Regions from separate parts of the Achromobacter sp. FW305-C-30-7 genome, predicted to be linked through region 3. Evidence: predicted binding sites of a transcription regulator. Region 3 holds the regulator's gene; each other region holds the start of a gene.
The links. The regulator HrcA, encoded in region 3, represses chaperone genes, less so after heat shock. The targets are predictions, from matches to a motif close to TTAGCACTCNNNNNNNNNGAGTGCTAA.
Positions count from the first base shown of each region.

Region 1: the regulator HrcA is predicted to act here: its motif matches at 1,359-1,385, upstream of rpoH (RNA polymerase sigma factor RpoH).
Region 2: the regulator HrcA is predicted to act here: its motif matches at 1,964-1,990, upstream of groES (co-chaperone GroES).

Region 1 is NZ_JBYSYI010000005.1:272,925-277,113, forward strand. Features, by position in the region: gene fghA (S-formylglutathione hydrolase) at 1-415, shown strand, start outside; gene AC3WOB_RS18195 (hypothetical protein) at 509-1,198, shown strand; gene rpoH (RNA polymerase sigma factor RpoH) at 1,432-2,316, shown strand; gene cpdA (3',5'-cyclic-AMP phosphodiesterase) at 2,653-3,492, opposite strand; gene AC3WOB_RS18210 (cation:proton antiporter) at 3,679-4,189, shown strand, end outside.
Region 2 is NZ_JBYSYI010000001.1:997,142-1,001,330, forward strand. Features, by position in the region: gene groL (chaperonin GroEL) at 1-1,581, opposite strand, end outside; gene groES (co-chaperone GroES) at 1,619-1,906, opposite strand; gene AC3WOB_RS04610 (LysR family transcriptional regulator) at 2,098-2,997, opposite strand; gene AC3WOB_RS04615 (MFS transporter) at 3,173-4,189, shown strand, end outside.
Region 3 is NZ_JBYSYI010000006.1:303,094-307,282, forward strand. Features, by position in the region: gene recN (DNA repair protein RecN) at 1-1,052, opposite strand, end outside; gene AC3WOB_RS21270 (NAD kinase) at 1,066-1,965, opposite strand; gene hrcA (heat-inducible transcriptional repressor HrcA) at 2,107-3,111, shown strand; gene hemH (ferrochelatase) at 3,157-4,189, shown strand, end outside.

The DNA.
Region 1 (4,189 bases), on a different contig from region 3:
TTCCATGGGCGGCCATGGCGCGCTGGTGCTGGCGCTGCGCAACCCCGGCAAGTTCCGCTCGGTGTCGGCGTTCGCGCCTATCGCCGCGCCCAGCCAGTGCCCCTGGGGCAAGAAGGCGTTCGGCGCTTACCTGGGCGACAAAGTCGAGGATTGGGCCGCTTACGACGCGTCCGCGTTGATGCGGGGCGCGGCCAACCCGTTCCCCGCCGGCATCCTGATCGATCAGGGCGAGTCGGATCAGTTCCTGGCCGAACAGTTGTATCCCGAGGTATTCGAGGCGGCCTGCGCCGCCGCTGGACAGCCGCTGGACCTGCGACGCCACCCGGGCTACGACCACGGCTACTACTTCATCTCGACCTTCATCGAGGATCACATCCGGTTTCACGTCGAGCGGCTTGGAAAACCGGCGCCCTGAGGGGGCGCTTCTATACTGGCGAGCCTGCCGCCGCAGGCTTATATCGCGCCCTGGGGCGCCGCCTGCGGTCTGTGCTCAATAGGAACGCCTGATTTGATCAACGGAATCGCTCCCTTCGTCTGGATACTGTTGGGCGCCGTCGTCGTCCTGCTGCCTGGCATCGTCATGCTGCTGGGCCGCGGCGGCCCGCGCGACGAGCGCGGCCGCAAGGTGTTCCAGTTCCGGCCGGTGCGGCGCTTGTTCGGCCTGATGCTGGTGCTGCTGGGTTGTGTGTCGGGCCTGCTGGCGCTGTCGCTGGTGCAGTTCTTCCGCCTGACGGCCGACGAGCCGGTGGCGCGCATCGAAGTCCGCCAGGTGGCCGACGGCCAGTTCCAGGTCAACGCCAGCGCGCCCGGCACCGGGAGCAAGCAGTACGTGCTCTACGGCGACCAGTGGCAGATCGACGCGCGGGTGGTGCGCTGGCGCTTGCCGGCGTTGATGGCCGGCGTGCCGCCGCTGTATCGGCTGGAACGCTTGTCCGGCCGCTATAGCGACGCGGCGCGAGAGGCCTCGGCCACGCGTTCGGTGCATGCGCTGGACGACTGGCCGGCGCCTGATCTGGCGTCGCTGAAGAAGAATTTCCCGAACTGGTTCCCCTTTGTCGATGTCCAATTTGGCAGCGGCGCGTATATGCCGATGTTCGACGGTGCGCGTTACCAGGTGCTGATGGATCCGCGCGGGGCGCTGTTCGTGCGACCCGACGGCGAGGCCACGGCCGAAGGCCTGAAACGTCTGGGCTGGTAGTGGCGCTTCCGCACCGCGTCCGCTGAGCGAGCTGGCTGCCCCCTGGGAGGCGTGTGGCCCTCGCCGTGACACGGCGAGGTAGCGGTGGACCCCGCCACATCAAAAAATAAATGGGGACATATTTCTATCAAGGAAACTTTGACGCGCCGCAATAGTCGAATTAGCACTCCCAATACTAGAGTGCTAACATCGAATCCATGTCGTTATCCCTTCGCCATCCGGAGACCCCCGCTATGAAGCAACCCAGTACCTCGTTGGCCGCTTCCGGCAACGCCCTGGCGTTGGCCATCGCCAATCCGGGCGCACTTGGCACGATCGACGCTTATATCTCCTCGGTCAACCGCCTGCCGGTCCTGTCCGCGGAACGTGAAACCGAGCTTGGCCGCCGCCTGCGCGACCAGGAAGACCTGGGCGCAGCGCGCGAACTGATTCTGTCGCACCTGCGCCTGGTGGTGTCGGTGGCCCGCCAGTACCTAGGCTACGGCTTGCCGCATGCCGATCTCATCCAGGAAGGCAACGTCGGCCTGATGAAGGCCGTCAAGCGCTTCGACCCCGAGCGCGGCGTGCGCCTGGTGTCGTTCGCCGTGCACTGGATCAAGGCCGAAATCCACGAATACATCATCCGCAACTGGCGCCTGGTGAAGGTTGCGACCACCAAGGCCCAGCGCAAGCTGTTCTTCAATCTGCGCAGCATGCGTCCCGACGGCCAGACGTTGGATCCGGACCAGGTCGACCACATCGCGCGCGAATTGAACGTGCGCCGCGAGGACGTCAGCGAAATGGAAGTGCGCCTGTCCGGCCGCGACATGTCGCTGGAAAACCAGGACGACGACGATGACAGCTACGCGCCCATCGCCTACCTGTCCGACGAAGGCCGCCAGGAACCCACCCGGGTGCTGGAACGTGCCGCCCGCGACCAGTTGCAAAGCGCCGGCCTGACCGACGCGCTGCAAGCGCTGGACCCGCGTTCGCGCCGCATCGTCGAGGCCCGCTGGCTGCAGGATGACGGCGGCGCCACGCTGCACGAACTGGCGCAGGAGTTCGGCGTGTCGGCCGAGCGCATCCGCCAGATCGAAGCGGCCGCCCTGAAGAAGATGCGTGGCAATCTCGCGTCCTGAGCCTGCTTGAGCCACGCAAAGGGCCGCTGATCGCGGCCCTTTTGCTTTTCCGGCGGACCCGCGGCCGCGCATGAATAAATTGATACAAATTCGAGCGGAAATTTTGCGCGGCGCAAGAAACTTAATGAGGATCGCCCCGCCTAACTTCATGTAGACCGCGAACTTCGGTTAGCAGTCTTGTCATCCGTCTCGGCTTCTCCTCTTTCCCCTCCCCTATGAGACGGATGCTTGCGGGGCACCATGCATATCTGGTGCCCCGTTTTTTATGCGCGTCCGGTTTGGGATGGCGGGCTCGGCGTACGCCATGCGCCGCCGGCGCGAAAAAGGGCGACTTGCCTAGGCCGCCTGGGCGTTGTCGGCAGCCGCCTTGGCGCCATGCCACAGCGCGTCCTGCACGCGCCGCACGCCGGTCGCCATCGAACCGTCCTGGTACAGCTTGATCCAGCGATAGCCGGGCGCCATGTTGTCCACCACGTGCTTGCCGTCGCGGATGCTGAACTGAAAGCAGGTCGACGGCGTGGCCAGCATGCGCAGGTTGTGGCGGCGGCGGTCGAACTCGTGATGCACATGGCCCCACAGCAGCACGCGGACCTGCGGCCAGCGCGTCAGCAGTTTGAAGAGCGCCTGCGGGTTGTCGATCATCATCGAATCGTGCCAGTGGCTGTCGATCTGCATGGGATTGTGATGCATGGCGATCAGCGTGTGGCGGCCCGGCGTCTCGGCCAGCGCGGCTTCCAGCAGGTCGAGCTGGCTCGCGGGCAGATGGCCGGCGTTGGAGCCGGGCACGGTGGTGTCCAGCGCGACCACGCGCCAGGCGCCCACGTCGGTCACCGGAACCGACCATTGCGGCAGTTCCTGGCGCATCACGGCCGGCAGGTCATGGTTGCCCGGCAGGCAGCGGATGCTGGCCTGCGCCAGGGCGGGCGCCTCGGATAGAACGCGCGCCAGTCGGCGATAGGCCGCGGCCTCGCCGTCCTGGGACATGTCGCCGGTGGCCAGCAGCAGATCGGGATGCTTGCCGTCCGCTTCGATCTGGCGCAGTACCGCGCGCAGGCTGGCGTCCGTGTTGACGCCCAGCATCGAGGTTTCGGGCTCGCCGAACAGATGGCTGTCGGTCAGCTGGACCAGCATGGCGGGCGCGTCGTCGCGCCGGGTCAAGGAATGGATCCGGGCCAAGTGCCGCTCCTGCAAAGTTTTTGTGCGATTCCACATTACCCAAAAAACACGGCGCGACGCGTATCGCTTGTCCGCATTGGGGTAACGAAACGTGCATTCTCCACGATTCCAGACAGTTTCCGGCCCGATCGCGGGGGAAAAAGCCGCTATTCTTGTGGAACTTCACACAAGCTCCACCAATAGAACATGGATGTAGGTTTTCTCGTATTCGGCCTGGCAGGCTTGCTGACGCTGGTCTGTTTCATGCCGCCTTTGGCGGGCCGTCTCAAGCTGCCCTACTCGGTGCTGCTGGCCATCGTCGGCTGTCTGCTAGGCATCATCGTGCACGTGCACGGTTGGGCGCCCAGCTGGATCGGCGACTTCCTGGACTCGCTGGAACGCTTCGAGATCTCGTCCGAAACCTTCCTGATGGTGTTCCTGCCGGTGCTCTTGTTCGAGACCGCGCTGTCCATGAACGTGCGGCGCCTGATGGACGACATCGGCCCCATCCTCATGATGGCCATCGTGGCCGTGGTGGTCTGCACCGTGGTGGTCGGGCTGACGCTGGACGCCATCTCGCCCTACGGCCTGGTGGTCTGCCTGTTGCTGGGCGCCATCGTCGCCACCACCGACCCCGTGGCCGTGGTGGGCATCTTCCGCGAAGTGGGCGCGCCCAAGCGCCTGACTACCCTGGTCGAAGGCGAAAGCCTGTTCAACG
Region 2 (4,189 bases), on a different contig from region 3:
GTCTTCGGCCAGTTCGACCACGGCAGCTTCGGCGGTCAGCAGCAGGCTGGCGACGGAAGCGGCATTTTGCAGGGCGGTGCGGGTCACCTTGGTGGGATCCAGCACGCCTTGCTCGACCAGGTCGGTGTACTCGCCGGTCGCGGCGTTGTAGCCGTAGTTGCCCTTGCCGTTCAGCACGTTGCTGACCACGACGCTGGCTTCTTCGCCGGCGTTGGTGACGATGGTGCGCAGGGGCTCTTCCACAGCGCGCAGGATCAGCTTGATGCCGGCGTTCTGGTCAGGCGTGTCGCCCTTCAGGTCGGTGATGGCTTGCTTGGCGCGCAGCAGAGCAACGCCGCCGCCAGCCACAACGCCTTCTTCCACTGCAGCGCGGGTAGCGTGCAGGGCGTCTTCGACGCGAGCCTTCTTTTCCTTCATTTCGACTTCGGTGGCAGCGCCAACGCGAATCACGGCAACGCCGCCGGCCAGCTTGGCCACGCGTTCTTGCAGCTTTTCACGGTCGTAGTCGGACGTGGCTTCTTCGATCTGGATGCGGACTTGCTTGACGCGAGCTTCGATCGACTTGCTGTCGCCAGCGCCGTCGATGATGGTCGTGTTTTCCTTGCCCACTTCGATGCGCTTGGCTTGGCCCAGTTCAGCCAGGCCGGCCTTTTCCAGCGACATGCCGGTTTCTTCGGAGATCACCGTGCCGCCCGTCAGGATGGCGATGTCTTCCAGCATGGCCTTGCGGCGGTCGCCGAAGCCAGGAGCCTTGACGGCGGTCGTCTTCAGGATGCCGCGGATGTTGTTCACAACCAGGGTGGCCAGGGCTTCGCCTTCGACGTCTTCTGCAATGATCAGCAGGGGACGGCTCGACTTGGCAACTTGTTCCAGCACGGGCAGCAGGTCGCGGATGTTGCTGATCTTCTTGTCGAAAATCAGGACAAACGGATCTTCCAGAGCGGCAACTTGCTTGTCCGGGTTGTTGATGAAGTAGGGCGACAGGTAGCCGCGGTCGAATTGCATGCCTTCGACGACGTCCAGCTCGTTTTCCAGCGACTTGCCGTCTTCGACGGTGATGACGCCTTCCTTGCCGACCTTGTCCATCGCGTCAGCGATGATCTGGCCGATGGAGGTGTCGCTGTTGGCGGAGATCGAGCCGACCTGGGCGATTTCCTTGCTGGTCGTGACCGGCTTGGATTGCTTCTTCAGTTCAGCGACGGCGGCGGCGACAGCCTTGTCGATGCCGCGCTTCAGGTCGATCGGGTTGAAACCGGCGGCAACGTACTTCAGGCCTTCCTGAACGATGGCCTGGGCCAGCACGGTGGCGGTGGTGGTGCCGTCACCGGCGTTGTCGGAGGTCTTGGAGGCAACGTCCTTGACCAGCTGAGCGCCGATGTTTTCGAACTTGTCCTTCAGTTCGATTTCCTTGGCGACGGAGACGCCGTCCTTGGTCACGGTCGGGGCGCCGAACGAGCGCTCCAGCACGACGTTGCGACCCTTGGGACCCAGGGTGGTCTTGACAGCGTTGGCGAGAACATTCACGCCGCGGACGATGCGCACGCGGGCGTCGTCACCGAACAATACTTGCTTGGCAGCCATTTCTTAGCTTCCTTCGAAAATTCGTTTGAGGCGGGGTTTACTGGACCACGGCGAGGATTTCGTCCTCGCGGATGACGAGCAGCTCTTCGCCGTCAACCTTCACGGACTGGCCGGCGTACTTGCCGAACAGAACCTTGTCGCCAGCCTTCAGGTCGACCGGCAGGATCTTGCCGTCTTCGGTCTTCTTGCCGGGGCCGACGGCCACGACTTCACCCTGGTCGGGCTTTTCAGCGGCGCTGTCGGGGATAACGATGCCCGATGCAGTCTTGCGCTCGTTTTCGAGGCGTTTGACGATCACGCGATCGCCCAGGGGACGCAAGGCCATGAGGAACTCCTGTTGCTAAAAGAGAAGGGAATGATCGGTTAGGCCCGGGAACGCTTGTTAGCACTCACCGGTGTCGAGTGCTAATTATAGGGATGATGTTCTAGGGTTCAAGGGGGAGGGGGCGGGTTGTTACATATTGGGGGAAGCTGGCGAGCGTCGAACCACACTGATGCCGAAGTTCAGTCGAATTTCTAAACAAGATTCGGTTCGGTAAATAGGTTCTCTGCCATGAAATCTACAAATGCCCGGACTCGGGGAGATAGCTGCCGATTGGACGGCCATAGGACCCAAAACGTGCTGGAACTACCCGCCCACCGATCCAGCACAATCTGAAGCGCGCCACTTTCCAATGCCGGTTGAACGGCAAAGTCAGGCAGGCAGGCAATGCCGTGGCCCTGCACTGCCATATGCAGTAGCGTCTCGACGTGGTTGCTGGTCATGCTGGCCGTCAGACGAATCACCGTTTCCGATGGCGGGCGGACAAATGGCCATTTCTCTAGCGTGCCAGTAGTCGGAAATCGGTGCATCAGACAGGCGTGTTGCGTCAGTTCTTCCGGATGGAGCGGCGTCCCTCGTTGTGCGAAGTAACCAGGCGCACCGACATACACGAAGCGGCTGCTGCCCAGGCGCTTGCTTAACAAACGGGAGTCGCTGAGTTCGCCCGTACGCACCACGGCATCGAAGCCTTCGGCGATGACGTCCACTAGCCGGTCGCTGAAGTCCAGATCCAGCTCAATCTGAGGGTAGCGATGTGCAAAGGCCGATATTGCCGGCAGCATCAGACCGCTGACCAATGGCAGACTCACCCGCAGGCGGCCCTTAGGACTGGCGGTTGTGCTGGTCAATTCATTCTCTGCCGCGGCGATTTCAGCCAGGATCCGTCGACAGCGGTCAAGGAACAGGGTGCCTTCTGGTGTCAAGCTGACGCTGCGGGTACTGCGCTGAAATAAGCGCACGCCGAGTTTTTCCTCGAGCCGGGCTACCCCCTTGCTGATTGCCGATGCGGAGACGCCCAATTGGCGCCCAGCAGCCGCGAAGCTACGCACCTCAGCGACCAGCACAAAAATTGTCATACCACTCAGGCTATCCATTCCGCCTCCAATAAGTGACAAATTAGTCATGTCAGCGATGAATTTACCCATATTTTTGCCACATTGATTCCTCTGTAGCATTAATTGGGAGTGCCACAGCGGAACTCCGCCCACGCCTAAGCCAGCAGCGGCGTGAGGATTCCTGCGTGGCTTTGGCCTATTGCCTGGATACCCGATGACAGTCAGCACTTCAGCCGCAGGCTCGACAGCCTACAAAGCCCCATTAATCTTGACTGGCTGCCTGACAGCAGCGGTCATCCCATTAAGCATCGCCGGCCCCGCTGTGGTGGTGCCCTCAATCAATCAGGCTCTTGGGGGGAGCGCCGCGGAACTTACTTGGATCATCAACGCCTACATCCTTACCTACGGCAGTGCGACGCTAGCCGCAGGGAGTCTGGCGGACACGTATGGGCGCAAGCGGCTTTGGTTGGCGGGCATGGTCCTGTTCGCGCTCGTTACGGCTGCAATTCCTTTCATGCAATCCGTTCTGTGGATCGACATTTTGAGGTTGATCCAGGGGCTGGGGGCAGCTGCGGCGTTCGCGGGCGCAATGGCCGCATTGACACAGGAGTTCGACGGACACGCACGCACTCGTGTTTTCAGTTTGATTGGGACGACCTTTGGCGCGGGAGCTGCATTTGGTCCGTTCCTAGCCGGATTCTTGATCGATACCGTGGGTTGGCATTGGGTGTTTCTAGCGCCGGCAGGGGTTGCATTGCTTGCTTCCGTCCTGATCTCGCTATTTGCACGTGAAACACGTGATCCCGAAGCTACGGGGTTGGATTGGCCCGGAGCTATCACCTTCACTATCGGCCTCGCCGTGCTCACCTACGGCCTCATCCTTGCCCCCGAGCAGGGCTGGGGCCACACGTCGGTACTGACTTCTTTGGCGAGTGCCGTTGGACTGTTGATCGTCTTCGCCTTCATTGAACTGCGGCGAGCCAAGCCTATGCTCGACCTCTCCCTATTCGCTAACGCGCGCTTTGTAGGCGTGCAGGTGTTGGCGGTTGCGCCGGCCTATGCATACATCGTGCTGCTCATCATCTTGCCCGCCCGATTCATCGGGATGGAAGGCTACAGCGCGTTGGCGGCGGGGAAGATGATGATTGCGTTGTCTGCGCCATTACTGGTGGTTCCTTTGATCGCAGGCCAACTGGCGCGCTGGATCAATGTCGGAGTGTTGTCAAGTATT
Region 3 (4,189 bases):
GCCTGCGCGGCCTGCGCCTGGGCACGCAGGGCATCGATGTCGCCCGCGGCCTGCAGCGCCTTGAGCTGCGCATGCAGCGTGTCGCGCAGTTCGCAGAGCGCATCGGGTTCGACGCGGAATTTGCGGGCGGTTTCGAACACCAGGCCCAGGCGCGCTTCGGCAGCCACAAGTCTCTGCGGATCGAGGTCGACGCGGCTGACGTAGTTGTTCAGGTCCGACACGGCCTCGCTGATGGCGATGCGCGCCGATTCCAGCTCATCGTGCACGCCTTGCAGGCCGGGGTCATGGCGCAGCATCTGCTGGATGCGGTGGTTGGCAGACGTGAGCCGGTGGTGCGCGGAGTCGCCTTCGCCGTCGAGGGCGTCAATGATCTGCGTGGCGCCGTCCAGCAGCGATTGCGAGTGCGACAGGCGCGTGTGTTCGGACTGCAGCGCGTCCCATTCGTCGGGGCCGAGGTTCAACTGGTCGAGTTCGTCGACTTGCCATTGCAGGCGGTCGCGTTCGGTGGCCAGGCTGGCGGCGTCCTTTTCGGCGGCTTCCAGCTGGCGCGCCAGCGCGCGCCATTGCTTCCAGGCCTGGCCGACCGCGTTGCGCAGTTCGCCATGGCCGCCGTGGGCGTCCAGCAGGTCGCGCTGGGCGTCGGCGCGCATCAGGCTTTGGTGCGCATGCTGGCCGTGGATGTCGACCAGGCTGTCGCCCAGTTCGCGCAACTGCGCCACGGTGGCCGGCGTGCCGTTGATGTAGGCGCGGCTGCGGCCCTGGGCGTCGATGACGCGGCGCAGGGACAGCTCTGCGTCGGCGTCGATCTCGCGCTCTTGCAGCCAGGCGACCAGCCCCTTGGGCGTGTCGAAGACCGCGGTGATGTCGGCGCGCGGCGCGCCTTCGCGCAGCATGCTGGCGTCGCCGCGTTCGCCCAGCGCGAGCGCCAGCGCGTCCACCAGTATGGATTTGCCCGCGCCGGTTTCGCCGGAAAAGACGCTGAAGCCGGGGCCGAAATGGATCTCGGTCTGTTCGACGATGACGAAGTCGCGGATATGCAGGGTGCGCAGCATGTCGGGGCGCTTACTACTCTACGTTGTCGGAGGCTTCGGGCATCAGGTTCCAGTGCAGCTTGCGGCGCAGGGTGGAGAAGAAACTGTAGCCTTCGGGATGCACGAAGCGGATGGTATAGGGGGCGCGCTGCACGACGATACGGTCGCCCGGCTGCAGGTCGGACCAGGTCTGCATGTCGAAATGCACGCTGGCCCCGACTTCGACGCGGCCCATGGCCGTGAGCGTCATGTTCAGCACGCCGGAATCGGGAATGACGATGGGGCGGTTGGACAGCGTTTGCGGCGCCACGGGCACCAGCACCATGGCATTCATGCCGGGATGCAGGATGGGGCCGTTGGCCGACAGCGCGTACGCGGTGGAGCCCGTGGGCGTGGCGATGATCAGGCCGTCGGCGCGCTGCGTGTACATGAAGGCGCCGTCCAGCTCCACCCGCACTTCGATCATGCCGCCGCGTCCCGCGCGGTTCAGCACTACGTCGTTCAGGGCGGATGCGGAGTACATCTTCTGGTCGCCGCGCCACACGCTGCCTTCCAGCAGCATGCGTTCTTCGATCTGGAAGCTGCCTTCGAGCACGCGCGCCAGCGCAGCATGCGCGTCCTGCAGCGCGATGTCGGTGATGAAACCCAGGCGCCCGTGGTTGATGCCGACCAGCGGCATGCCGTAGGGCGCGAGGTGGCGGCTTGCGCCCAGCACGGTACCATCGCCGCCCATGACCACGGCCAGCGACGCGGTCTTGCCGATTTCCTCGAGCGTAGCGACGGGGTATTCGGTCAATCCGGTATTGCGCGCCGTGTCCGCATCGATGAGCACTTGCCGGCCCGCTTGCGTCAGCGCGTGGGCCAGTGCTCTCAGCGGTGTGTCCAGGCCGGTGTCCTGGTATCTGCCGATCAGGGCTACGGTAGGAAAATGCATGGCTGCTTGCGTATCAAAAAAGGCCGGACCAGAAGCCGAAACCTGCCCGGAATGGGCGGTTTAGCCGATTATATGGGGCCGCATATGTGCTTGCGGGACAAAAATCGCCTCAATTGAAAAAGATTCCCTAAAATACTTGTTATGGATGACCGCGCACGCGCACTACTGAAAGCGTTGATCGAACGCTATATCGCCGATGGGCAGCCAGTCGGCTCGCGGACGCTATCGAAAGTATTCGACTTGTCCCCGGCCACGATCCGCAATGTGATGTCGGATCTGGAAGAACTGGGACTGATCCACAGCCCGCACACCTCTGCCGGCCGCGTTCCCACGCCGCGGGGTTACCGCATGTTCGTCGATTCGCTGCTGGCGGTGCAGTCCTACCAGCTCGAGCCGCACAACATGGGCGAGATGCTGGCGGCCGCCGAACCCACCCGGGCCGTCAACGCGGCGGCGGCGCTGCTGTCCAACCTGACCCAGTTCGCGGGGGTGGTGTTGACGCCCAAGCGCGCCCAGGTGTTCCGCCAGATCGAATTCATCCGCCTGTCCGACAAGCGCGTGCTGCTCATCATCGTCACGCCCGACGGCGACGTCCAGAACCGCATTCTTTTCGTCCAGCGCGACTACGCCGAGGCGGAATTGCTGGAAGCCGGCAATTTCTTCAACATGCACTTCGCCGGCAAGTCCTTCAATGCGGTGCGGCAGACGCTGTCGACCGAACTGGCGCAGCTGCGCGAAGATATCTCGCGGCTGATGCAGGCCGCGGTCGAAGCCAGCGCGGAAGCCGCCGAGGACGGCGACGCCATGGTCATCTCCGGCGAGCGCAAGCTGCTGGACGTGACCGACATCGCGTCCGACATGGACCGCCTGCGCAAGATGTTCTCGCTGTTCGAGAAAAAGACCGACCTGTTGCAGCTGCTGGACGTGTCCACCCGCGCCCAGGGCGTGCAGATCTACATCGGCGGCGATTCGCAGCTGGTGCCGATGGAAGAGGTCTCGGTCATCACCGCGCCTTATGGCGTGGACGGCAAGGTCGTGGGCACGCTGGGCGTCATCGGCCCCACCCGCATGTCCTATGAACGCGTCATTCCCATCGTGGATATCACGGCGCGCTTGCTGTCCAACGCCCTCAGCCATAACCAGTAGGTCCATCCGAAGCTACGTCCTCCTCGCGGAGGAAGGGGAGTGTTTGTGTTTCTTCGCCTGTTCAAGTACCTGTGGCCTGAGCGTTATCTGCCGGAACCCGAGCAGGAGGACCCCTTCGACGAAGACCCCGCGCCGCGCGGGCCGGGCAAAGTCGGTGTGCTGCTGGTGAACTTGGGCACGCCGGACAGCCCGGGCAAGCAGGACATACGCAAGTATCTGGGCGAGTTCCTGTCGGACCCGCGCGTGATCGAGATCCCGCGCTATCTGTGGAAGCCCATCCTGCATTGCCTGGTCCTGACCTCGCGACCCAAGAAGCTGGAGCCGCGCTACGCCGGCGTCTGGCTGAAGGAAGGTTCGCCGCTGATGGTGTACAGCCAGCGCCAGGCCGACGGCGTGCGCGCCGCCCTGGCCGAGGCCGGCATCGACGCCGTGGTGGAGCTGGGCATGCGCTACGGCAATCCTTCGATCCCCGACGCCATCTCGCGCCTGCGCAAGCAGGGCTGCGAACGCATTCTGACCGTACCGCTCTATCCCCAGTACGCCGCCAGCACCACCGCCACGGTGGTGGACGCGGTCACCCGCCACGCCGGCCGCTTGCGCGACCAGCCCGAACTGCGCTTCATCAAGCGCTTCCACGAAGAACCGGCCTACCTGGACGCGCTGGCCGGCCGGATCGAGCGCTATTGGCAGGAACACGGCAAGCCGCAGAAGCTGGTCATGAGCTTCCATGGCCTGCCGCGTTATTCGATCGAATTGGGCGACCCGTACTACCGCGATTGCATGGAGACCGCGCGCCTGCTGGGCCAGCGCCTGTCGCTGCCGCGTGAGCAGATCGAGGTGACCTTCCAGAGCCGCTTCGGCACCGCCCGTTGGCTGGAGCCTTACACCGAACCCACCCTGAAGGCGCTGGCCGCGGCAGGCGTGACCGAGGTCGATGTGGTGTGTCCGGGTTTTGTGGCAGACTGTCTGGAAACCCTGGAAGAGATCAGCCTGGAGTGCCGCGACGCCTTTATCGGGGCCGGCGGCAAGCGCTTCCGCTACATCCCGGCGATCAACGACGATCCGGCCTGGATCGCAG